2 regions of the Pelorhabdus sp. sgz311001 genome follow, and region 2 is predicted to be linked to the other one. Evidence: a T-box and tRNA genes for the amino acid it is inferred to sense, from the RefSeq annotation. Region 2 holds a T-box; the other holds one or more tRNA genes.
The links. The T-box of region 2 lies ahead of ileS (isoleucine--tRNA ligase). A T-box ahead of a tRNA ligase gene usually reads a tRNA of that ligase, here a tRNA-Ile.

Region 1 (8,565 bases), 130 kb from region 2:
TGTAGAATATACTCAAAACTTAATAATGCCTTAAGGGCTACAAGGAAGAATCGCTTACACGATAGGGGATCTAAATGAAGAGTACAAATGATGATTTCGTCGATCGTCTGCGAAGCGAAAGTGATATAGTTAGCGTTATATCAGATTATGTGCCTTTAAAAAAGAAGGGAAAGAATTTTTGGGGATGTTGTCCCTTTCATCATGAAAAGACGCCATCTTTTTCGGTTACGCCTGATAAAGGTTTTTTTTACTGTTTTGGCTGTGGTGCTGGCGGCAATGTTTTTAACTTTCTCATGAAGATTGAAAACATTGATTTTTTTGATGCCGTTAAGCTGCTGGCGCAGAAGTTAAATATCCCTTTACCAGAACGAGAAAAAACCGATGCGGAACGAATGAGAGAAAAGCAAATTGCTCGCTTAGTTCAGGCAAATCAGTTGGCCGCTGATTTCTATCATTCTTGTTTGACGCGGACTAACTATGGTAAAGAGGCGCTTGATTATTTGATGGATCGTCAAATTACGCCTGAAATTATCGAGATTTTTCAATTGGGGTTTGCGCCGCCTTTCTGGAATAAATTGAGTCAGGCCTTGCTTGAGAGAAGTGTTTCGTTGGCAGTTTTGGAAGAAAGCGGATTGGCTGTTAAGAGGCAGTCGGGTGATGGCTTCTATGACCGTTTTCGTAGCCGCATTATTTTTCCTATTGTAAATTTACGAGGCCAGCCGATTGCATTTGGCGGACGCGTTCTTGACAACAGTCAACCTAAATATCTCAATTCACCAGAAACGCCAATTTACAATAAGCGACGAGAGTTGTTCGGTCTTGATAAAACCTACAAAGCGATTCGCGACCAAAAGAAAGTTGTTATTGTAGAAGGTTATTTTGATGCAGTGAGTCTGTATGGCGCTGGGATTACTTGTGTTGCAGCATCATTAGGAACAGCTTTTACGGCGGAACAGGCCAAAGTGTTGCTGAAATTTACTGATGAATTTTATTTTGCTTATGACAGTGATGCGGCTGGACAAAATGCTACGAGTCGAGCTATTATTACGGCTAGCGAGGCTGGGGCGAAAGTAAAAATTATTCAAATTCCCGATGGTAAGGATCCTGATGAATATGTGCGGCGTCATGGTGGACAAGCTTTTGCCGCACTTATGGATAAGGCGTTAACGGCTATTGCTTATGAGGTGGAAAGGGCGCTTGGCAGCATTGACCATTCTCACTTAGAGGGAAAAGCTGCTGTAATTTCACAGGTTGTTCCATTTTTGGCGCAAGCTCATAATGCCGTAGAGATAAATGCTCATATATCACGATTAGCTGCTGTTTTAACAATTGACGAAGGAACAATTCGGGAAGAGTTAAGAAAATATCCTTTACAAGCTAAAAAGGATAAAACTGTAAAAGGCGGATATACTAGTAATGTTCTTTCTCTTGCTGGCCCCAAAGTAGGGGCGGCAGAACAGGCAGAACGTCATCTAATGCATTTTTTGTTTCAAGATGCGTCGATATTACCTTATGTAGAATCAATGCTTGGGATAGGGCATTTTAGTAGTCCGGTTCGACAGGAAATTATGGCAGCGCTTAGTTCTGATTATAGTGCTACAGGTAAAATTGATCCTGAAGGGATATCTCTTCGCTTGAGTCAGGCAGCGGCAGCTGAATTATCAGGCATTATGCTGCTAGAGACTCCTTGTGAAGATAAGGTGCGCCTAGTAGACGACTATATTCGAGCCATAGAACTTGCTTTTTTGAAAAATCAATATGAAGAGCATCGGTTAAAAGCCGATGAATTAGAACGCATGGGGGATAGTCGCTTTTTGCAGGAATTAGCAGAGAGCCAGCGAATTAAACATGAAATTAATAAATTATACCAATGAGAATTTTAATAAGTATCAATCGGTCATGCTGACCGCCATCGGCCTGGGGAGGGGGGAATAAAATGACAGAGAAAAAGAATCAGACGACTGATCATGTTAATGAATTGCTGCACCGCGGTAAAAAACGCGGAGGTGTGCTAACATATGCAGAAATTATGGATACTTTTCAGAGCGATGACTTGACACCTGATGAGATTGATGATGTGTATGAAATGTTCACGACGAAAGGTATTGAAATTGTTGATGAAATCCCTGAGGCAGAAGGACCTGGCACAGCTGACATAGAAGAAGAACAGGCGGAAGAGATTGATATTGACCTGTCAATTCCTGAGGGAGTTACGATTGATGATCCTGTGCGCATGTATTTGAAGGAAATTGGGCGTGTGCCGCTGTTAACTGCCGATGAGGAAATCTTATTGGCAAAACGCATGGAAAAAGGTGATGAAGACGCCAAACGTCGTTTGGCTGAAGCGAATTTGCGCCTTGTTGTAAGTATTGCGAAACGCTATGTGGGTCGAGGAATGCTATTCCTTGATTTAATTCAAGAGGGAAACCTTGGCTTGATTAAAGCCGTGGAAAAGTTTGATTATAATAAAGGCTACAAGTTCTCTACCTATGCAACTTGGTGGATTCGTCAGGCCATTACGCGGGCCATTGCCGACCAAGCGCGGACGATTCGTATTCCAGTGCATATGGTTGAAACTATTAATAAATTAATTCGCGTATCGCGACAGCTTTTGCAAGAACTTGGCCGGGAACCAGCGCCAGAAGAAATTGCTAAAGAGATGGAAATTACAGTTGAGCGCGTACGGGAAATTATGAAAATTGCCCAAGAACCAGTTTCCTTAGAAACTCCGATTGGGGAAGAAGAAGATTCCCATCTTGGCGATTTTATTGAAGATCAAGAAGCGCCAGCGCCAGCTGAGGCCGCTTCATTCATGCTTTTAAAAGAACAGTTAGAAGAAGTTTTAGAAACTTTAACTGATCGTGAGAAAAAAGTACTGCGCCTTCGCTTTGGTCTTGATGATGGGCGTGCTAGAACACTGGAAGAAGTCGGTCAGCATTTTGGCGTTACAAGGGAGCGTATTCGTCAGATTGAAGCGAAAGCTCTAAGAAAATTGCGTCATCCTAGCCGTAGCAAGAAATTAAAGGATTTTCTGGAATAATTATCATCTTTTCTATGAAGTTTCTTGACATAATAACTTATTTTGTATTATAATATATCCCGTTGGTGACTATTCCTTGATAGCTCAGTTGGTAGAGCAATCGGCTGTTAACCGATCGGTCGTAGGTTCGAGTCCTACTCAAGGAGCCAAATGATAACAAAACAGGCTTTCTTCGGAAAACCTGTTTTCATATCTTGGGCCTATAGCTCAGCGGTAGAGCAGCCGGCTCATAACCGGCTGGTCCCTGGTTCGATACCAGGTGGGCCCACCAGTTGAAATAATGCGGGATTCTTGCAAAGCAAGAATTCCGTTTTTCTTTGTAAAGGGGAGAAAATGATGAAATTGAATGAAAGACTGCGTCAAATAGCCGCTTTCGTTCCCCAAGGTGCTAGAATCGCTGATATTGGCACAGATCATGCTTATTTGCCCGTGTTTCTTGTGCAGCAGAACGTGGTTTCTTGGGCCATTGCTGGTGATGTTCATGAAGGGCCCTATAAAGCTGCTTCGCTTACTGTTCGTCAAGCGGGGCTGTCTGATAAAATTTCTGTACGTTTAGGCGATGGCCTAACTGTAATTGGTGAAGATGAGATCGATGCAGTAGTGATTGCCGGTATGGGCGGGCAGACAATGATTGAAATTCTCCAAAAAGGTGAACTCTGGATAAACCGTCTTACGACGCTTGTGCTACAGCCGATGGGAGCTGCGGGCGCATTGCGTTTATGGCTGGTAAAGCACGGTTGGAAGCTAATCGATGAGGCGCTTGTAATAGATGATGACCGTCTTTACGAAGTGATTTGTGCTAAGCGCTCAATTTCCGGGCAGGGGACTTTGTCGGTAGAGACAGAAATTACGGAAGCTGAGAAAATTCTGTATGAAGTTGGTCCAATTCTGCTAAGAAAGCAAGATCCCTTGCTGTCTCAGCATATTGGTCAAAAAATAAATGATACAAAGCGGATCTTAACGCAACTGAATAATGCCGGTATTGGGGCGCAGGAAAAGACGATTGTCTTAAAAAGACAGCTACAACAATTAAAGGAGCTTTTGCCATGACAGTAACCTGTGCAAGTGTAATGCAGGCTATGGAGAATTGGGCGCCTGCTTATCTAGCGGAAGAATGGGATAAGATTGGCTTGTTTGTAGGAGCAAAAGAACAGCCTGTGAATAAAATCATGACAACTCTTGATGTGACGCTGGCTGTCGCCCAGGAAGCGGCAGAGTGGGGGGCTGATCTGATTGTTTCGCATCATCCTTTCTTATTTAAGCCTTTGAGCAAAATTGATACAAACAGTGAACAAGGGAAAATTGTGAAGCTGTTGTTAACGCATGATATTGCTGTTTTTTCTGCTCATACTAATCTGGATTGTGCTCGTGGCGGCGTAAATGATGTGTTAGCGCAACAATTAGGTTTGCGCAATATACGACCTTTTATTAGTGGTTATGAGCAACCTTTCATAAAATTAGTCACTTATGTGCCGCAAGAGGCTTTTGGAGCTGTTTGGCAAGCCGTGACTTCTGCCGGAGCTGGCCATATTGGGCAATATAGTCATTGTACCTTTGCTGTAGAAGGAACTGGCTCTTTTTTGCCGCAAGCAGGGACTAGTCCTTATTTAGGAAAAGTTGGCAGCGTTGAAAAAGTGTCAGAGTTACGCCTTGAAACTATTTTGCCAGCGGCTAAAAAACAGCTGGTTTTAGAAGCTTTACTTTCGGCTCATCCTTATGAAGAAGTAGCCTATGATTTGTACTCATTGGAAAATAAGGAGAAGTTTCCTGGCTTAGGTCGACTCGGGACTTGTTCTAGTCAATCGATAGCTGATTTTGCTGCTTTGGTTAAAACAAAACTTGGCTTATCATCCATTCAGGTTATTGAGGGAGATGAAGGCTTAGTGGAGACAGTCGCTGTTGTCGGTGGCAGTGGTGCGGAATTTTTCCGACAAGCAAAAGCTTTGGGGGCGCAAGTTTTGGTAACCGGTGATGTAAAGTACCATGATGCTGTCGATGCGAAAGCCTTAGGAATTACGCTGATTGATGCAGGTCATTATGGAACAGAGGCTCCTGTTGTGCCAGTTATCGCGGAATATTTACAGAGTTGCTTTTCCAAAATTATTGTAACTACAGCTTCTTGTCAGAAATCTCCTTTCTCAGTTTATTGACAGAATCACTTTAATCTACTATAATTAAAAAGCTGTTTATGAGTATGAAAGATGATCGCGAGTACTTTGTATTCGAGGAAAGTCCGAGCTCCGTAGGGCAGGGTGCTGGATAACGTCCAGCGAGGGTGACCTTAGGGAAAGTGCCATAGAAAAGAAAACCGCCGATTTTTCGGTAAGGATGGAACGGTGCGGTAAGAGCGCACCAGCAACCAGGTGACTGGTTGGCTTGGTAAACCCCACTTGGAGCAAGACCGAATAGGGAAGGGATGAAGTTGCCCGCAGAACCTTCCGGGTTGTGTCGCTAGAGCTTCTAGGCAACTAGAAGCGTAGATAGATGATCATCACCGCTACGGCGGAACAAAACTCGGCTTATTGATTACTCGTAACTAAAAAACCGCTGTCAAGCGGTTTTTGTTTTTATCTTTATTGATAATTACTTTTTGTTGACAAGATTAATAAATTTTTCTACAATAAATATAATAAGAGTAAAGAAAATTTATTTTTCTTTATAAACAGGTTAGAGGAGGCAAGAACAATGGCTGTTATTGCAATTGAAAATATAGCTGATTTTGATCAACTGATTGAGGCAGGTAAACCTGTATTGATTGATTTTTGGGCGCCTTGGTGCGGTCCCTGTAAAATGGTTGCTCCTGAAGTGGAAAAAGTTGCGGAAGCTTATCAGGAAAAAGTGCAAGTGGCAAAAGTCAATGTAGATGCCGTAGCTGGCTTGGCTGGTAAGTATAAAGTTATGGGTATTCCTACTTTACTTATTTTTAAGGACGGACAGGAAGTCAATCGCCTTGTTGGATTTCGACCTGCTGCTGAAATAACTAAGGCGCTTGAAGGAATAGTTTAAGAGGATTCCACTTTATAGTGAGATACTATTTTGAGCTTCTTCGTGTGTCGATTATTGTTGATTTTAGGCAGGAGAATTCTTGAGAAAAACGAATCTAAAAGTCAGAGTTCTTTATGGAACTCTGACTTTTTTAGTATACAAACCTTATTGCCAGAGGAGGCTTTATTTTGAAAAATATTGCAGTACTGACAGGCGGCGGTGACTGTCCCGGTTTAAACGCAGTGATCAGAGCTGTGTACAAGAGCGCTCGTACGCAGGGGCTTGTCGTTTATGGTGCGAGAAATGGTTTTAAAGGTTTAGTAGAAAATGATCTTCATTTGCTTACATCAGAGCTTGTTTCCGGGATATTACCGCGCGGCGGTACAATTTTGGGGACGACAAATCGCGATAATCCTTTTCACTATCAATGCCAAGAAAATGGTAAAGTGGTATTTAAAGATATGTCACAGCAAGCAATTAATAACTTACGACAGCGGGACATTGCAGCACTCATTGTTATTGGCGGCGATGGTACTCTTAAAATTGCTTATGATCTGGCGGAACTAGGCTTTCCTGTAGTTGGTGTGCCGAAAACCATTGATAATGATTTGCCGCAAACAGAAAGGACTTTTGGGTTTGATACGGCCGTAAGTATTGCAACTGAGGCGTTAGATCGTCTTCATACAACAGCCGAATCGCATCATCGTGTCATGACGCTGGAAGTGATGGGCCGTTATGCTGGTTGGATTGCCTTACATAGTGGTATTGCTGGTGGATCTGACTGTATTTTGATTCCGGAAATTCCCTTCGAGTGGGAAGCGATTGTGGAAAAAATTGAACGACGGCGGCAGAATGGAAAGCTGTTTAGCATTATTGTGGCAGCGGAAGGCGCACGGCCCGTCAATGGTGAAATGTCTGTGGCGAAAATCATTGAAAATAGCCCGGAAAAAATACGATTAGGCGGAATTGGTGATAAAATTACGAATGAGCTAGAAAAGCGCCTTGAAGTAGAATGTCGTTCTACTGTTCTGGGCCACTTGCAACGGGGGGGCAGTCCGACTGCATTTGATCGAATTTTGGCAACTCGCTATGGCGAAGCCGCTGTTCGAGCGATTAAAAATGGAACGTTTAAAACGATGGTTGCCTTGCAAGACAATCGAATTGTTTTAGTGGACTTAGCTAAGGTCGTCGGTCAGCCGCACCTTGTTTCGGTAGATCATGAACTGATACAAACTGGGCGGGAACTGGGCATAGCTTTTGGCGATTTCTTATAAAGTGATCGGTTATATTCCCTGGATTTATCGGCTTATTTGTATTTCTGATATAACTTGTAACTAAATAATAAGGCTGCTACAGCGAGGGAATAGAGGGTAAACCAGCCAGAAAACAGGAAAAGGATGAGTGCAAACAAAGTACTGATCCAGGCGAGTCCCTTGGCGGCTTTTCCCGAAAGAATGTGGGTTGCAGCGCTCATTGCAAGAAAGTAGACAGCAAGGAAGTTAGCAGAAGGGATATTGATCAGCGGATAGAGATTCCATGATAGGCTATAACTTAATAGCAATATGAACAAATAGAGCGGAACGAAGGCTAACAAAGCTCTATGGGGTGTTTGGTAGCGAGAATGAAGTTGAGAAAAACAGGCGGGAAAAGCGCCATTTCTAGATTGGGCGTAAACAAGGCGGGAGAAGCCGGCAATAAAGGTGTGTAAAGGACAGTAGCAGGCAATAAAACCAAGTAGAGCAACAAGAATTTTGGCGTGGTCTCCCCAACGATAGGCGGTTAAAGTGATCATAGCAGTGAGCGGCGACTCTGATTGATATACATTGGTTCCTACTGTCACAAAAGCTACAGCAAGATAGATGAAATTGATAACAATTACCGAGATGAGTAGACTTAGCGGGAGATCCTTGTGAGGATTTTTAAATTCTTCGGCAAGATTTCCAATCATTTCCCAACCCATAAAAGCGAAAAAAATAAATGACATAGCTCCGCCGACAGGCAGCCAGCCGTAGGGGAGAAAGGGAGTAAAGGCAGTCACTGTAAGGGCGGGAAGGGCTGAAATAATGGCAATAGTGAGAATCAACAGAATGGATAAGACAACGCCGATCTGTGTTTTGCCTGATAGTTCGATACCACGATAATTGAGTGCAATGGCTGTGAGAATCAAGCAAGCTGCAGCAATATGGATATTTCCTTGCGTCCAATTAAATACGCTACCAAGGTAGTTGGCGCCGATGAGGGCGATAACCGGCATGCCAAAAGGCATGGCTGTTAGCATAAGCAGGCTGGTGAGCTGTCCGGCTAAGCTACCATACGCTGTATGTACATAAGTAGCGAGACCGCCGGAATCGGGAAACTTTGATGATATCATGCCAATTACGGCAATCATGGGCAAGGAAAGCAATCCGGTAAAGAGCCAGCTAAGCAGAGAAGCTGGCCCTGCTAGGGATGCTGTAATTGCAGGTAATACCAAAATTCCAGCACCGAGGACTGCGCCGATTGTCATGGCAGAGCCTTGCAACCAAGTGATGCTTTTTTTT
Region 2 (8,565 bases):
ATTAATGAGCAGCGACTTCATGATCTGGAAAAACGCTTTCAAGTGTTGACTACAACTGACAGTAAGAAACTTGTGGCTGAAGCAGATATGCTTTTTTTAACGGTAAAACCACAAGTGATTGAATCGGTTTTTCCAGTCATTAAAGCAATGGTTCGTCCTAAGACGGTCATTGTTTCCATTGTAGCAGGTCTGACGCTTAGCCGGATTGAAACGGTTTTACCGGAAAATCCGGTTATTCGTGTTATGCCCAATACGCCGATGGCTGTGGGCGAAGGCATGGCGGCTGTTGCGGCAGGCAAGAAAGCAACAGCGGAACAAATGGAAGCCGTGTTAGCTATTTTCCGTTCGGCTGGTAAGGCTATTGAAATTGAAGAAAAATTGCTTGATGCTGTGACCGGCTTATCAGGTAGCGGACCGGCTTATGGTTTTGTTATGATTGATGCTTTAGCCGATGCGGGTGTGAAAGTAGGGTTGCCAAGAGCTATGGCGATTACTTTGGCTGCACAGACTTTGCTTGGCGCTGCAAAAATGGTACTTGATACGGGACTTCATCCAGCGCAACTTCGAGATATGGTTACATCTCCTGGCGGTACGGCCATTACGGGCGTACAAACCTTGGAGCGCTATAGCATTCGTGCTGCTTTAATTGATGCTGTAGTTGCGGCAACAAAACAGTCCAAAGATTTGGGGAAAAAGCATGAGTGATCGGGAAAAACTATTGCGCTATTACCGTGCTGACGGTGATGGTGATATAGCGGCTAAGCTGATTGATTTGGCGGAAGCGGTGGCAAAGAATGGCAAGGTCAAGGTGTCGGACTTTCTTGACCCTCATGCAATGATGATTGCCGAGACGGTATCGGCCCACTATCCGGCTGTACGGCTGGAATGTTTTGGCGGCTATGATGGTGCGGAACGCGTAAAAGCTGCTTTCATTCAAACTGATTTTCGCGGCAAACCTGTTTACCAAATTGCTGCACTTAAGGTAAAATGGGATAAACGCTTTGACAGATTGACGCATCGCGATGTACTAGGCGCTGTTCTGGGCTGTGGGATTGAGCGAGAAATGACTGGCGATATTGTGCTGATGAACGAAGGAGCCTTTGTCCTTGTTCACCAGTCTTTAGTGCCTTTTTTACTTTCCAATCTTACTTCCGTTGGACCAGTCACAGTAGAAATCGAAGAGGCTGATTTAGCTCTAATTCCACCAAAAGAAGAGAAGATTAAAGAGATTCGCACAACTGCCGCATCGCTTCGACTTGATGTGATTGCAGCAGCTGGTTTTGGGACAAGCCGCACGAAAATGTCTGATGATATTGCGGCTGATAAAATTAAACTCAATTGGCAGCCTGTACGAAAATCGGATCAGGCTGTAAAAGCAGGCGATGTGATTTCCATGCGTGGTCGTGGTCGGCTCGAAGTGGCCGAAGTATTAGGTACAACCAAAAAAGGACGGCTCAGTATTTTGTTGCGCCGTTATTTATAAGCTTGTTGTAAAAGACGGGGGAATGGCGATGTTAACACCGTTAGATATTCAAAACAAAGAATTTAAACGCAGTTTTCGCGGCTATAATGAAGATGAAATTGACGGATTTCTTGATCTTGTCATCAAAGATTATGAACATTTATACCGGGAAAATGTAGAACTGAAAGATACGATTGAACGCCTGAATGGCAAATTGGAAAATTATCAGCAAATGGAAAATACCCTTCATAATACCCTGGTTATTGCACAAGAAACCGCCGAAGAAGTCAAGCTGAATGCGAAGAAGCAGTCAGAACTTTTAATGCGGGAAGCGGAAATTAAGGGTCAGCAGCTTGTGGATGAAGCTACGGCAAAAGTACGTCGTTTGTCTGGCGAATATGAAGAAATACATAAGCAAATGCAAATTTATCGTTCGCGCATGAAAACGATGTTGCAGGCGCAGCTTGATATGATTATCCAGGAAGAAGCAGAAGAAGAAGCTTGATTTGACGGTTGCCCGCAAATTGAGTATAATTTAGCTATATTCGTAGATAAAGCGATGAACGGGACAGTATTCTGTTATGATTCTGACAGCGAGCCAGGAATAGTGAAAGCCTGGCAGAGTTCGTACAGTAAGAAGATCACCCGGAAGCTGTAAGGCTGAATCACAAGTAAGTCTTACCGTATGACGAGCGTTATTTCGTTTTTTAAAGTGACGTAACTGTCATTAGGGTGGTACCACGGGAAAAGCTCTCGTCCCTTAGGGATGAAGGCTTTTTTTATTTTCCGGTATTCCCTAGAAACGGTGTTAATTTTTTGGAGGTGTCGGTATGTCAGAAGTTGATTACAGTAAAACTTTGAATTTGCCGGAAACAGAGTTTCCAATGCGAGGTAATTTACCGCAACGTGAACCAGAGATGCTGGCTTGGTGGACGGAAAAAAATATTTATGCAGAAAAACAAAAACGGTCCAAAGGACGTAAAAAGTTTGTTCTCCACGACGGTCCGCCTTATGCCAATGGCAATATTCATCTTGGTACATCCTTAAATAAAATTTTAAAAGACATTATTATTAAGTATAAAAGCCATTGCGGTTTTGATGCACCCTATGTTCCTGGCTGGGATACTCATGGCCTGCCGATTGAACATGCTGCCATTAAGATCTTAGGTTTAAACCGCCATGAACTAGATCCTTTGGCTCTTAGAAAAGAATGTAAAAACTATGCCTTAAAATGTCTCGACATGCAGCGCGAAGATTTTAAACGTCTTGGCGTTATGGGCGACTGGGAAAATCCTTATGTGACGCTTAGACCTTACTTTGAAGCCAAACAGATTCAGGTTTTTGGCGAAATGGCTAAGAAAGGCTATATTTATAAAGGCCTGAAGTCAGTATATTGGTGCACATCTTGCGAAACGGCTTTGGCTGAGGCGGAAATCGAATATGCCGAAAAGAAATCACATTCGATTTTTGTAAAATTCCCGCTTGTTGATGACAAAAATACATTGCCTGCAGGCGTTGATCCGAAGCAAGCATTTGCTGTGATCTGGACGACAACTCCTTGGACCATGCCGGCCAATGTGGCCATTTCGGTGAATCCGGAATTTGAATATTCCTGGGTTAAATTTGATCAGGAAGTCTATTTGTTAGCAACCGAATTGATCGAATCTGTTGTAACAGCGAATCATTTAGGGGAATATACGATTCTTGGATCGTTAAAAGGTTCTGAACTGGAAGGCGCTCTATTCCATCATCCCTTCATGGATCGTCAATCACCAATCCTGCTTGGCGAACATGTTACGCTGGAAGCGGGTACTGGCTGCGTTCATACGGCTCCCGGCCATGGCCAGGAAGACTTTGAAATTGGCATGAAGTATAAATTGCCGATTATTTGCCCCGTAGATCATCAAGGCAAGATGACGGCTGAAGCTGGCAAATTTGCTGGCCTTCATGTCGATGATGCCAATGTGCCTGTAATCAAGGAACTGGCTGCTACAGGGATGCTGCTTGGTAAGAGTTCCCTCCGCCACCAGTATGCCCATTGCTGGCGTTGCAAGAGTCCTGTTATTTTTCGGGCTACAGAACAGTGGTTTGCTTCGGTTGATGGTTTCAGAAAGGAAGCGCTGCAAGCCATCGAAGATGTTCAGTGGATTCCTGCTTGGGGCGAAGACCGGATTCACAATATGGTTGTGGATCGTCATGATTGGTGCATTTCTCGTCAGAGAGTTTGGGGCGTGCCAATTCCGATTTTCTATTGCAACGATTGCGGCGAGCATATTATTAATGATGAAACGATTCAAGCGGTATCTGATTTGTTTGGTCGGGAAGGTTCTGACGCTTGGTGGGCAAAAACCGCTGAAGAAATTCTGCCAGAAGGTTTCTCCTGCCCGCATTGTGGTAAAAAAGGTTTCCGGAAGGAAACAGACATTATGGACGTTTGGTTTGACAGCGGCTCCAGCCATGCTGCCGTCCTAACGCAGCGTGAAGAACTAAAATGGCCGGCTGATCTTTATTTAGAAGGCAGTGACCAGCATCGCGGCTGGTTCCAGTCCTCACTATTGACTTCGGTAGCGACTAAGGGCAGAGCTCCTTATGATGCTGTTTTGACACATGGCTTTGTTGTTGACGGCGAAGGCCGTAAAATGTCCAAATCCATTGGGAATGTTATTTTCCCACCGGAAGTCATTAAAAAATATGGCGCCGATATTTTACGGTTGTGGGTAGCCTCAGCCGATTACAAAGCGGATATTCGTATTTCCAATGATATTCTAAAGCAAATGTCTGAAGTCTATCGTAAAATCCGCAATACTTTCCGCTATATTTTAGGAAACTTAGCAGATTTTGATCCGGCTCTGCATAAAGTAGAGTATAAAGATCTTTTGGAAATCGACCGTTGGGCCTTGCTGCGCTTAGAACAAGTACGCTCTAAAGTAACTGAGGCCTATGAAGAATATGAGTTCCATACTTTATATCATACGGTTCATAATTTTTGCACCGTTGATTTAAGTTCTATTTATCTTGATATTTTGAAAGACCGCCTCTATGCGGAAGGGAAAACTTCCGTACAACGTCGGGCAGCTCAGACGGCTATGTATGAAATTATGGTCAGCCTGTTAACGATGCTGGCGCCTGTTCTTAGCTTTACGGCCGAAGAAGTATGGCGTTATGTACCGAAAACAGGAGATATGCCAGAAAGTATTCAAATGACTACCTGGCCTACAGCAAAACCTGAGTATATTGATAATGCCTTGGCTGAAAAGTGGGATGCGATCTTAGCATTGCGCAGTGAAATCACGAAAGGCCTAGAAGCAGCCCGTCGTGCCAAAACGATTGGCCATTCTCTCGATGCAGCTATTACGATTTATGCAAAAGGGGATGCCTATAAAGTACTTGAAAGCTGTGGCGCTGATTTAGCGGGAATTTTAATTGTATCTAAAGTTTCCGTAGAAGAAGGCGATACAACCGATGAAGCAGCTTTTGTATCAGCAGAAGCAGATTTGAAAATGGTCGTAGCGGCAGCAACTGGTGAAAAATGCGAACGCTGCTGGATCTATAGTGATTCCGTCGGAGAAAGCGCAGATCATCCTACGCTTTGCAGTCGTTGCGCTTCTGTTGTAAAGTAATTGCAAAAATCTTACCTGCTCTTTAAGACTGAAAAACCGGAAACTTCTTTCCGGTTTTTTTCTTTCCGAAAGGTTATACTATTCTGGGAGGAAAGTCGATGAAAGACTCGGGTGAACAATTTAATCCGCTGAGCCCTGAAGCAAGAAGTCGTTTGCTTGAGGCGCAACTAGAGCGACTTCTACGGCATTTGGAAAGTATGCGCGTCGCTCAGTATATGGAAATGCTGGAAAAGCCATCAAAGTTGATTTTAACGAATTTTATTGCTGGCATTGCCCGTGGCTTAGGGATTGCTTTAGGCGCTACCTTGGTATTTGCGCTTATGCTTGATTTATTACGGCGGCTTATTTTATTAAATATTCCCGGTATTGGTACCTTTATTGCCGAGATTATCCGGATTGTTGAATCTCACAGCAGCAAGTTTTAAGCCGATTATTGTTAGCAGGGAGTGAATGGGATGAGTCGGCCAGTTTGGACTGGATATGGCGTAAAAGCGGGACTGCTCATCTGCTGCGTTTGTATCTATTTTTTTATTCCTGCCGTAAATGAGTTTGTGCATAATAGCTTTGCCGTTATGAAAGAACACAACTTAGAAGCGTTGCGTCACTTTATTCTTAGCTATGGGATTTGGGCGCCCCTTACAGCGGTCACTGTTGTGATATTACAATCACTCGTGCCCTTTATGCCTGGGATGATTCTTACGATTGCCAATGCCTGGCTTTTTGGCTGGTTTATGGGTGCCTGCTATTCTTGGATTGGCGCTTTTTTGGGCGCTGCTCTTGATTTCTTTCTGGCTCGTTGGTATGGACGCCCCTTTGTCGAGAGCTTTGTGGCTGCTTCGCAGTTGGAATTACTCAATCGGTTTTGCCGTCGCTATGGTCTAGGTGCGATTTTTTTTGCGCGGATGATGCCGCTGGTTCCCTATAAAGTAGTTAGTTACGGCGCTGGCGTCACGCAGCTTACCTCAAGAGAATATCTGTGGGCAACGGCGCTGGGGCAAACACCACCGTTATTGCTCTACTCTTACTTAGGCCAGAATATTACGCGTAGCTTTCGCTTGACGCTGCTGATCACATCGTTCTTTGTCGTTCTGCTGGCAGTCTTATATTATTACCGCAAAGAAATTGAGCGATATTTCTTTCAGAAATATGACTAAATATACAGATTTGATAGAATCGTAGAACTTTTTTAGAATACGTGAAAAAGATGGGGAAATTGTAATTTTTATCACATGCATAGACAAACTATATGATATAATGAATGTAGTTATGTTAGGGAGGTGAATCGTATGTATGTAATTAACAGCGATTGTATCAAATGCGGCGCTTGTGCATCTGTTTGCCCAGTAGGCGCTATTACGGAAGGCGACACGCAATATGTAATTGGCAGTGACTGTGTAGACTGTGGTACTTGTGCAGCTACCTGCCCGGTGGGAGCTATCAGCGCCGGCGAATAATCCAGTTTGTTGGACTGGCTTATAAGTACGGAACCTAAAGAAGCATGGCGAAAGCTGTGCTTCTTTCCGTTAGATCGCCCAATTTTTCAAGAAAGAACAGGAGAATCCATGTGAATGCTTGGTGTGTTGTTGCAACGGTCATTATATTAGATCAGTTGTCAAAATATTATATCAGTCATACGTTTCAGCCTGATATGTCGATTCCCATTATCCGTAACGTCTTTCATTTAACCTATGTTCTCAATCCCGGCGCCGCCTTTGGGATTCTTGTGAATCAGCAGTGGCTATTTATTACGATTGCGCTGATTATTTTTGGCGCCATTTTGTATTTTTATCGCAAAATTCCGCCGACATACCGTCTGTTTCGCTTCGGAATCAGCTTAATGGCAGGCGGCGCTTGTGGTAATGTGATTGATCGCATCTATTTTGGCTATGTCATTGATTTTTTTGACTTTCGCATTTGGCCGGTATTTAATGTGGCCGATATTGCCATTGTCTGCGGCGTAGGTTTTATGATTTATACAATTTTATTTACTGAAAAAAAGGATGAAATGCTATGAATCTCGAACATGAAAAGCAGTACGACGAATGTGCAGCAGCTGATAGTTTATGTTTTGCGGCAGGGGATCAGGGAAAACGAATCGATATGGTTTTAACGGAACAGTATCCTGAACTGACACGTACTTATATTCAGAAATTAATCGGCTGTGGTAATCTTATGATTAATGGGAAAGTCACAAAAGCCAATTATAAACTACGTGAAGGAGATAAAGGTACGTTTTTGATTCCGCCGCCGGAAGAACTCAATGTAGTTGCTGAGAATCTACCGCTTCATATTCTTTATGAAGATGAGTCGATGATCGTAATTAATAAGGCGCGCGGCATGGTGGTGCATCCGGCGCCAGGAAATTACAATGGTACGCTTGTCAATGCGCTGCTATATCATTGCGATAGTCTTTCTGGCATTAACGGGGTCATTCGTCCTGGCATCGTCCATCGCCTTGACAAAGATACGTCAGGTGTAATGGTCGTAGCTAAAACTGATCAGGCCCATTTATCGCTGTCACAGCAAATTCAGGAGAAAAGCGCGACGCGAGAGTATCGTGCTTTAGTCCATGGGATTATTGGGGAAGAGCAAGGAAGAATTGAAGCGCCAATTGGACGTCATCCGATTGACCGAAAAAAGATGGCCGTAACGCCGCAAAATTCGAAAGCAGCTACGACACTGTTTACTGTTACGGAGCGTTTCAAGGAACATTCTTTCGTGCTTTGTAAGCTCCTTACGGGGCGAACGCATCAAATTCGCGTCCATATGGCGTATATTGGTCACCCCTTAGTAGCTGATCCTCTCTATGGACCAACAGGTAAAAAAAATTATGATCGCCTGATTTCCGGCCAAGCCCTTCACTCCGAACGGCTCAGTCTGAAACACCCTGTTACGGGGGAACTTATGGAGTTTATAGCGCCTATGCCAGACGACATGGAGCAGCTACTAGACTATTTTCGTTGTAGAATGATTCGATAAAGAAAGAGGTGGCTTTCTTGGACTTACTAGAAAAAACAGTATTAATGGATGGCGAAGCTATTGGTCGAGCAATTCGCCGCATTGCTCATGAGATCATTGAGAAGAATAAAGGTGTGCAGGACGTAGTGCTTGCTGGAATTCGGACGCGCGGCGTACCTTTGGCGGAACGCTTAGCAGCGGAAATTGAAAAAATTGAAAAAGTGAAAGTGCCTGTAGGATTGCTTGACATTACTTTATATCGTGATGATTTGTCTACGTTAGCCTATCAGCCGATTGTTCATGGTACAGAGTTTCCTGTTGATATTCATGGAAAAAGATTGATTTTAGTAGATGATGTACTCTTTACTGGCCGTACTGCCAGAGCAGCGCTTGATGCAGTCATTGATTTTGGCAGACCCAAAGTGATTCAGCTTGCGGTACTGGTGGATCGTGGTCATCGGGAGTTGCCAATTCGCGCTGATTTTGTTGGTAAGAATGTGCCTACGTCGAGCCGTGAAGTGGTCA

Region 1: it has a tRNA-Ile gene. The T-box ahead of ileS (isoleucine--tRNA ligase) is inferred to sense a tRNA for this amino acid. The anticodon was not compared.

Annotation. Positions count from the first base shown of each region.
Region 1 is NZ_JBVXUT010000001.1:775,925-784,489, forward strand. It holds gene dnaG (DNA primase) at 75-1,874, shown strand; gene rpoD (RNA polymerase sigma factor RpoD) at 1,937-3,040, shown strand; tRNA gene AC0MXB_RS04010 (tRNA-Asn) at 3,114-3,189, shown strand; tRNA gene AC0MXB_RS04015 (tRNA-Ile) at 3,237-3,311, shown strand; gene AC0MXB_RS04020 (tRNA (adenine(22)-N(1))-methyltransferase) at 3,374-4,090, shown strand; gene AC0MXB_RS04025 (Nif3-like dinuclear metal center hexameric protein) at 4,087-5,190, shown strand; RNA gene rnpB (RNase P RNA component class A) at 5,230-5,577, shown strand; gene trxA (thioredoxin) at 5,726-6,046, shown strand; gene AC0MXB_RS04040 (6-phosphofructokinase) at 6,214-7,299, shown strand; gene AC0MXB_RS04045 (APC family permease) at 7,332-8,565, opposite strand, start outside.
Region 2 is NZ_JBVXUT010000001.1:903,969-912,533, forward strand. It holds gene proC (pyrroline-5-carboxylate reductase) at 1-705, shown strand, start outside; gene AC0MXB_RS04710 (YlmH family RNA-binding protein) at 698-1,483, shown strand; gene AC0MXB_RS04715 (DivIVA domain-containing protein) at 1,512-1,967, shown strand; T-box leader at 2,013-2,226, shown strand; gene ileS (isoleucine--tRNA ligase) at 2,293-5,082, shown strand; gene AC0MXB_RS04725 (DUF5665 domain-containing protein) at 5,181-5,507, shown strand; gene AC0MXB_RS04730 (TVP38/TMEM64 family protein) at 5,538-6,236, shown strand; gene AC0MXB_RS04735 (DUF362 domain-containing protein) at 6,369-6,536, shown strand; gene lspA (signal peptidase II) at 6,647-7,096, shown strand; gene AC0MXB_RS04745 (RluA family pseudouridine synthase) at 7,093-8,061, shown strand; gene pyrR (bifunctional pyr operon transcriptional regulator/uracil phosphoribosyltransferase PyrR) at 8,079-8,565, shown strand, end outside.